Desulfatitalea tepidiphila: one gene and its partner. The protein of the gene in region 1 interacts with the protein of each later gene in a pairwise test. Links are inferred from orthologs where the notes say so. Each region holds a gene or a part of one and is shown in the gene's direction. Other genes may lie near its edges.

Region 1 (4,144 bases):
ATTCCCCAGTTCCGATATTTTGATCGATGAGACCGAAAACCGCTGGATCAACATCAGTGATAAAAAGGTGCATTATCACTTGATGGGGATGAACGCCGAAGATTTTCCCGATACGCCGGTTTTTGAAAATGTCGACTTGTTCGAGTTGCCGGCTGCCGATTTTAAACGCATGATCGAAAAATCAACCATGATCAGTGGGATCGGAGAAGATAAAAAACCCCATATCAACGGAGTTCTGTTCGAACGCATCAACCGTGCCGATACCGGGACCATCCGGATGGTCTCGACAGATGGCAGCCGTCTTTCGCGGTTCGATCTGAGCCTTGCAGATAAAGGGATTTCCTGGGAGGGACCGGGAGTCCTGGTGCCCAAAAAAGGGTTGCACGAAGTCAGTAAATTCCTGGATAGCGGCGGTACGGTCCACGTCGGTTTGCAAGACAGTTATTTTATTGTCAAAGGTGCATGCGAGACGATTGCCGTCCGGTTGCTGGAAGGCCAGTTTCCTCCCTATGCCGATTTGATTTCAAGGCAGACGGGACATCGCATTCCCATGCAAAAGGATCTCTTCGTCCAGATGCTCAAACGCATGTCCATCCTTTGTACGGAGAATTACCGTGCCGCCATATTCACTTTTGAAGAGGGGCGCCTGTCGATCAACGCCACCAACCCGGATATCGGTGAATCCAAGGAAGCGATGAGCATCGAATTCGATGGTGACAAGATCGAGGCGGCGTTTAATCCAAAGTTTTTCATCGAAGCGGTATCGGGTGTGGATGATGAAAATATTCTGGTCAATATTGTCAGTGACGACAAACCCTGCCTTGTGGATGGGGTGGAAGATAAATCTTATTTAAGTGCGATTATGCCAATGAGGGTCTAAGTAAACGTATGGAAAAAAAATACGATGCCAGTAGTATTGATGTCCTGGAAGGTTTGAAGCCCGTTCGCCTCAGGCCCTCCATGTATATCGGGAATGTCGATGTGGCCGGGCTTCATCACCTGGTCTATGAGGTGGTGGATAACAGCATCGACGAGGCCATGGCCGGACACTGCGACCGGATCGATGTCAGTGTTCACAAAGACAACAGGGTCAGTGTGGTCGATAATGGCCGCGGCATTCCGGTGGGAATTCATAAGAGTGAACATGTACCTGCCGTGGAAGTGGTTTTGACGAAACTGCACGCCGGTGGCAAGTTTAACAACGACAATTACAAGGTATCGGGAGGTCTTCACGGGGTTGGGGTATCCGTAGTCAATGCGCTATCTGCCCGGTTGGATGTAGAGATTTACCAGGACGGTCAAATATATTCTCAATCTTACGAGAGAGGTCAAAAAATCAACGAGTTGACCATGATTGGGGAAACCGATCGACGCGGGACCAAGATTAGTTTCCTGCCGGATGACACGATATTTAACAGTGTCGATTTCAACTATGAGATTCTGGCGCGCCGCTTAAGGGAGTTGGCCTTTTTGAACAAAGGGGTACGGATCACCCTGGAAGATGAACGCTCTGATAAACGCGATGAATTTTTCTATGAAGGAGGCATCGTCTCGTTCGTCGAATATTTGAACCGCCGCCATGTCGGTTTGCATCCGCCCATTTTCATCGAGGGGGAACGCAACGACACCCAAATCGAAGTAGCGATTCAATATAACGATACCTATACAGAAAATCTTTTTTCTTTTGCAAATAATATTAATACGATAGAAGGCGGTTTTCATCTCATAGGATTCAAGACGGCGCTGACCCGGTCGCTGAATCAATACAGCACCAACGGCAATGTACCAAAAAATCTGAGTGGAAAAATCAGTGGCGATGATGTGCGCGAAGGGTTGACCGCCGTCATCAGCGTAAGGATCAAGTCCCCCCAATTCGAAGGCCAGACTAAGACCAAACTGGGAAACAGCGAAGTAAAAGGGTTGGTCGAGTCGCTGGTCAACGAGAAACTGAGCACGTTTCTGGAAGAAAATCCCGCAGTCGCCAAAAAGATCATCGCCAAGGCCGTGGACGCCGCCCGAGCCAGGGATGCCGCCAAACGGGCCCGAGATCTGGCCAGAAACAAAGGATCTTTAATCGATGCCTCACTTCCGGGAAAATTGGCCGAATGCCAGGTTTCCGATCCGAATTTGCGCGAAATTTTCATCGTGGAAGGGGATTCCGCCGGCGGTTCGGCCAAGCAGGGAAGAGACCGGAAATTTCAGGCCATCCTTCCGTTGAAGGGTAAAATTTTAAACGTCGAAAAGGCCCGTTTCGATAAAATTCTACAAAGCGAAGAGATAAAAAATATCATTACAGCTCTGGGCACCGGTGTCGGCAGTGAAGAATATGACATCGAAAAGATTCGCTACAAGAAAGTGATCATCATGACCGACGCGGATGTGGACGGATCTCATATCCGCACGTTGTTGCTCACCTTTTTTTACCGGCAGATGCCTGAAATTATCGATAATGGGTATCTGTATATCGCCCAACCACCGCTGTTTAAACTGGGTAAAGGCAAAAATGAAACCTATCTCAAGGACGAGCAGGAATTCAATGACTTCTTGTTGAAAAAGATCTGCGAAAAACTCAAAATTGTGGTGAATGAAGGTCAGAAAGAGCTGACCAACCACACGCTCTATTTGTTCGCCGGTAACCTGTCCGAGTACTATGAATCTATAAACAAACTGGAACATCAAGGCATATCCCAGGATTTGGTGGATTTGCTGGTCGAAAAGGAAGTGGAAGACAAGTTTTTTTTACAGGACCGGGAACGCATGGAAAAACTTTGCGTCCATTTGAAAGAAAAGGGGTTTGATGCACAGACGCCGGAGTGGAATGAAGAACGGGGGGTCTTCGAGATTGCCATTCACCGCACGATTGCTGGAAAAACCGTGCAAACGGTAAGGGTCGGTCGAGGACTGATATACTCCACAGAGTATCAAAAGTGTGTCAGCGCCGGAAAAATCATCATGGAGAACAACTATCCCCCATTTGTTGTCAAGAGTGGTGAAGGGGATGTTCCGAGCAGCACGTTTGATAACAAGCGCGACTTGCTCAAATACCTCATCGAAGAGGGAAAAAAAGGAATATCGGTTCAACGCTACAAAGGTTTGGGAGAAATGAATCCCACGCAACTCTGGGAAACGACCATGAATCCGGAGAAGCGGGTACTGCTGCAGGTGGGGGTCGAAGACGCCGTGGAATCGGATGAGATTTTCACCATCCTGATGGGCGACCAGGTCGAACCTCGCCGGGAGTTCATTCAAAACAACGCACTGGAAGTCAGCAGTCTGGATATATAAGGACCAGCCAGGAGTGGCTCACAGGACTGTTTTGGTAAAAAAAGCGGCACCTTTAAAAGGCGAACCCCTAAGGTCTGCGGCCGGACCTTAGGGGTTCTGAATAGGGTGCGCTTTCAGTCAAGTCAGTACATACCACTCCAGCTTCAGTTCAGGACCAATTGTAACAACTCAAAAGGAAAATGAGGAAGAATAGAACGGAATTGCAAGCGCAGCTGACCTTTCGCACAGATAAGGAATGCTGTCAAGCGAAAAACAGTTCTTTTTTTTGTTCGACATAGTCGATAATTCGATTCTATTTTTTTTCTGAAAATACTATTTTTCTCAAATCAACGACCACTGCTAACCAAAGAGAGAATCAGGGATGCACATACACCACATCAAGGCTCGCGATCTCCCGGACCTATGGTTTCAAGCGGTTCACGACATATTGGATCACGGCAGACGTTTTACTATCGACAGGGGTTCTTATGCAGGACAGACGCGACTCGAATATGACTATTTTACGGGTCACGTGCTTTACCCGGGCACCCACCCGCTGATACCGGATATTCCACCGGCCTGCGGTATCCCTAACCCGGTGGAAGAGGCATATATATACGGCGGAGAGGGTTACGAGCGATCTTATATCGAGTATCTCATGACCGGTCACAAGGAGCCCGGAGAATCCTATACCTACGGTGAACGCTTGACCCGCGTACCCATCAACGGCGATAAATTGAAATGGTGGAAATCAGAGAATAAAGAGATTATCGATCTAAGGGATATCGACGGCAGGATCGTTTTCGAGGAGGATGGCCGACTTTACCTCAATCAGATAGAATGGATCATCGATACCTATAAACGTCATGGTCATCGCAAC
Region 2 (3,647 bases), on another replicon or contig:
AGGCTTTCGGTCTTTATCAAATGGCAAGAAGCGCGGTGCTCAGCGAGCAGGTCAACGCACTCCTGCGCGATTCGCACATCCTGGACAGAGTCAATGCATTCCTCGCCAACTTCAATTACACGATCACCGGCGAAGAAATCAAGAATGCCGTCTCAGAAATCGGTAAGTTCGTGGGCTTGTTTCTGTATGAGCAGGCCAGGGCCGTTGCCTCCAATACCCTGGCGTTCCTGGTCAACTTCCTGATGATACTGATGGTGATCTATTTCTTGTTGTTAGATGGGGAGCGGCTGATCAATTATCTGATCGAACTTTCTCCGTTGCCGGCAGACCAGGAACACATGCTGATCAACAAGTTCAAGGAGATGGCCTCTGCCGTTTTGATCGGTAACGGGTTAGGCGGATTGATCCAGGGGATCCTGGGCGGATTGGTGTTCTGGGTTTTCGGCTTTCAGTCGGCTTTTCTATGGGGTGTCATTATGGGCCTGCTGGCATTTCTTCCGATTGTCGGTATCGGCGCGGTGTTTATTCCGACGGCGATTTATCTCTTCGTCAAGGCGCATGTCGCGGCGGGCATCTTTTTTCTCGTGTTTTATGTAGTCCTCTCGGGTGGGACCGAATATATCTTCAAGCCAAAGATTGTCGGCAAGCAGGCCAAGATCCATCCCCTGTTGATTTTCTTCGCCATTATCGGCGGCCTCAAATTGTTCGGTATTCTCGGCATCATATACGGGCCTTTGGTGGTGACCGCTTTTTTGACCATGGCCGATATTTACCGGGTCAGTTACAAGCGTTTTGTGGAGAGAGAAGATCTTTAGGGGCAGCGTTCCCGGTAGCCTGTTGATCGGCTTTATAGGGGCCTGTATGCAAGCGATAAGGCATTTACAACGGCATGTTGCCGTTGCTGAGATTCGGAAAGGGAAACTATGACGACATCGGATACCCAGCCTGTGGTGAGTATCGAGAAGGAGATGAAAAAGTCTTATCTCGATTATGCCATGAGCGTGATCATCGGCCGGGCGTTGCCGGACGTGCGTGACGGACTCAAGCCGGTCCATCGACGCGTGCTCTTCGCCATGCGCGAGCTGAAAAACGACTACAATAAACCTTACAAAAAATCCGCGCGTATCGTTGGTGATGTGATCGGTAAATATCATCCCCATGGCGACACGGCGGTCTACGATACCATCGTACGCATGGCCCAGGATTTTTCCATGCGCTACACCCTGGTGGACGGGCAGGGTAACTTCGGCTCCATCGACGGCGATTCACCTGCCGCCATGCGCTATACCGAAGTCCGCATGACGCGCCTGGCCCACGAGATGTTGGAAGATTTGGACAAAGAAACCGTCGATTTTAGCCCCAATTACGATGAATCGTTGCTTGAGCCGACAGTTTTACCTTCCAAGCTGCCGGCACTCATGGTCAATGGGTCGGCGGGTATCGCCGTGGGAATGGCCACCAATATTCCACCACACAATCTTTCGGAGGTGGTCGATGCGACCATCGCGCTGATCAACCAGCCGGAATTGACCTGCGATGAGCTGATGCACTATCTGCCGGGACCCGATTTCCCCACTGGCGGGATCATTTACGGTACGGCAGGGATCAAGGAAGCTTACCGTACCGGCCGCGGCATTATTCGAATCCGCGCCAGGATGCAGGTTGAAAAAGACCGCGCCGGCCAGGAGACCATCGCGGTCAGTGAGATCCCTTATCAGGTCAACAAGGCGCGGCTGATTACCAAGATCGCCGAATTGGTCAAGGACAAGCATCTCGAGGGCATCAGTTATGTCCGGGATGAATCCGATCGTCGGGGCATGCGTATCGCCATCGGATTGAAAAAGGGAAGCGTCTCGGAAGTGGTGATCAATCAACTGTTCAAACACACACAGATGGAGAACAGTTTCGGGATCATCTTCCTGGCCGTCGTCCGGCAGCGTCCGGAAATTTTGAGCCTCAAAGAGATGATCGCCAATTTTGTGAGTCACCGCAAAGAGGTGATCATCCGTCGCACCCAATTTGATTTGAAAAAGGCCGAAGAACGCGCCCACATATTGGAAGGGCTTAAAATCGCCCTTGAAAACCTGGATACGGTCGTGCAATTGATCCGCCAATCGGCCAACCCGGGCGAGGCCAAGGAGCGCCTGATCCAGACGTTTGGACTCTCGGCCATTCAAGCCCAGGCGATATTGGACATGCGGTTGCAGCGGCTGACCGGGCTCGAGCGCGACAAAATCGTTGAGGAGTACAATACCGTTTTGAAAGATATCGCCTGGTTCAAGGAGATACTGGCCAGCGAGCAGTTGGTTTACAACCTGATCAAGGATGAACTGGTCGCCCTCAAGGAGCAATTCGGAGACGCCCGCCGCACCGAGATCGTGGAAAGTACCCGGGAGCTGAGCCTTGAGGATATGATCGCCGAGGAGGATATGGTGGTGACCATCTCCAGCTCGGGATACATCAAGCGCAACCCGATAACGCTCTACCAGTCCCAGCGCCGCGGCGGCAAAGGCAAGACCGGTATGGGAACGAAGGACGAGGATTTCGTATCCCATCTGTTCATCGCTTCCACCCACCACTATTTTCTTTTCTTCACCAACCGTGGAAAAGTATACTGGTGTAAAGTCTACGATATCCCCCAAGCCGGCCGGACGAGCCGGGGCAAGGCCATCGTCAACCTGCTCAATTTCGAAGAGGGGGAGCACATGACGACGGTTCTGGCGGTACCCGCTTTCGAGCCGGGCCACTATGTGCTCATGGCCACCAAGGCCGGAACAGTGAAAAAGACCGATTTAATGGCCTTTTCACGCCCCAGGACCGGCGGTATCATCGCATTGGGCCTGGCCGAGGGGGATGAATTGATCGCAGTGCGCATCACCGATGGCACCCGGAATGTCTTTCTCGGATCGGCCATGGGTAAATCGATTCGTTTCCACGAGTCCGATATCCGGCCCAGCGGCCGGCTATCGAGGGGCGTGCACGGTATGCGTCTGGACCCGGGCGATTGGATCGTGGGAATGGAGGTGGTGCTCTATGGCCAGACCCTCTTTGCCGTAACCGAAAACGGATACGGCAAGCGCACCTCCATCGACGAATACCCGGTCCACAAGCGCGGCGGCAAGGGGGTCATCACCATCAAAACCAATGAGCGTAACGGTAAGGTGGTCGGTATCCTGGTGGTTAAAGACGATGAGGATATCATGATGGTAACCGATCGCGGTAAGATTATCCGGATTCCGGTGAGTAATGTTTCCGTGATCAGCCGCAATACGCAGGGCGTGCGATTGATCGGCATGGAACCTGGGGAACGGGTGGTCAGCGCCGCGGGACTGGCGGAAAAAGAGGAAGAGGAGGAGACGGGCACGGATTGAACTCGCCCTGATTCGACTGGACGAACCAAATCTCGATACATACGGGAATCACGGAAAACACAACCCGCTCAATAGATGCAACAACAGGTTGATTGATGAATACTTGGCAAGAGACATCCAGAGTTCGTGTCGGCGTGGTCGGCGGTGGCAGTTGGGGGACGGCACTGGCCAATTTGCTGGCCGGAAAGGGCTACCTTGTGGATTGGTGGCTTTTCGAGCCGGATCTGTGTCGGCAGATCGAAGAGAAGCATGAGAACAGCATCTTCTTGCCCGGCA

Evidence for each region.
Region 2: the proteins of gyrB (region 1) and gyrA interact in binary tests that used the Escherichia coli proteins (3 or more experiments, as listed by UniProt). The link is inferred for Desulfatitalea tepidiphila from one-to-one orthologs.

The regions. Positions count from the first base shown.
Region 1 is NZ_BCAG01000006.1:795,949-800,092, reverse strand. What follows is about bases 570-3,586. They hold gyrB (DNA topoisomerase (ATP-hydrolyzing) subunit B), read left to right. Parts: upstream 570-888; coding sequence 889-3,285; downstream 3,286-3,586. Other genes in these bases: dnaN (DNA polymerase III subunit beta), read left to right, coding at 570-880. Outside these bases: more of dnaN, read left to right, coding at 1-569; DFT_RS23560 (thymidylate synthase), read left to right, coding at 3,647-4,144. UniProt on the Escherichia coli protein: DNA gyrase negatively supercoils closed circular double-stranded DNA in an ATP-dependent manner to maintain chromosomes in an underwound state.
Region 2 is NZ_BCAG01000003.1:920,297-923,943, forward strand. The notes cover bases 564-3,647. They hold gyrA (DNA gyrase subunit A), read left to right. Parts: upstream 564-923; coding sequence 924-3,371; downstream 3,372-3,647. Other genes in these bases: DFT_RS08645 (AI-2E family transporter), read left to right, coding at 564-815; DFT_RS08655 (NAD(P)H-dependent glycerol-3-phosphate dehydrogenase), read left to right, coding at 3,467-3,647. In the rest of the region: more of DFT_RS08645, read left to right, coding at 1-563. UniProt on the Escherichia coli protein: A type II topoisomerase that negatively supercoils closed circular double-stranded (ds) DNA in an ATP-dependent manner to maintain chromosomes in an underwound state.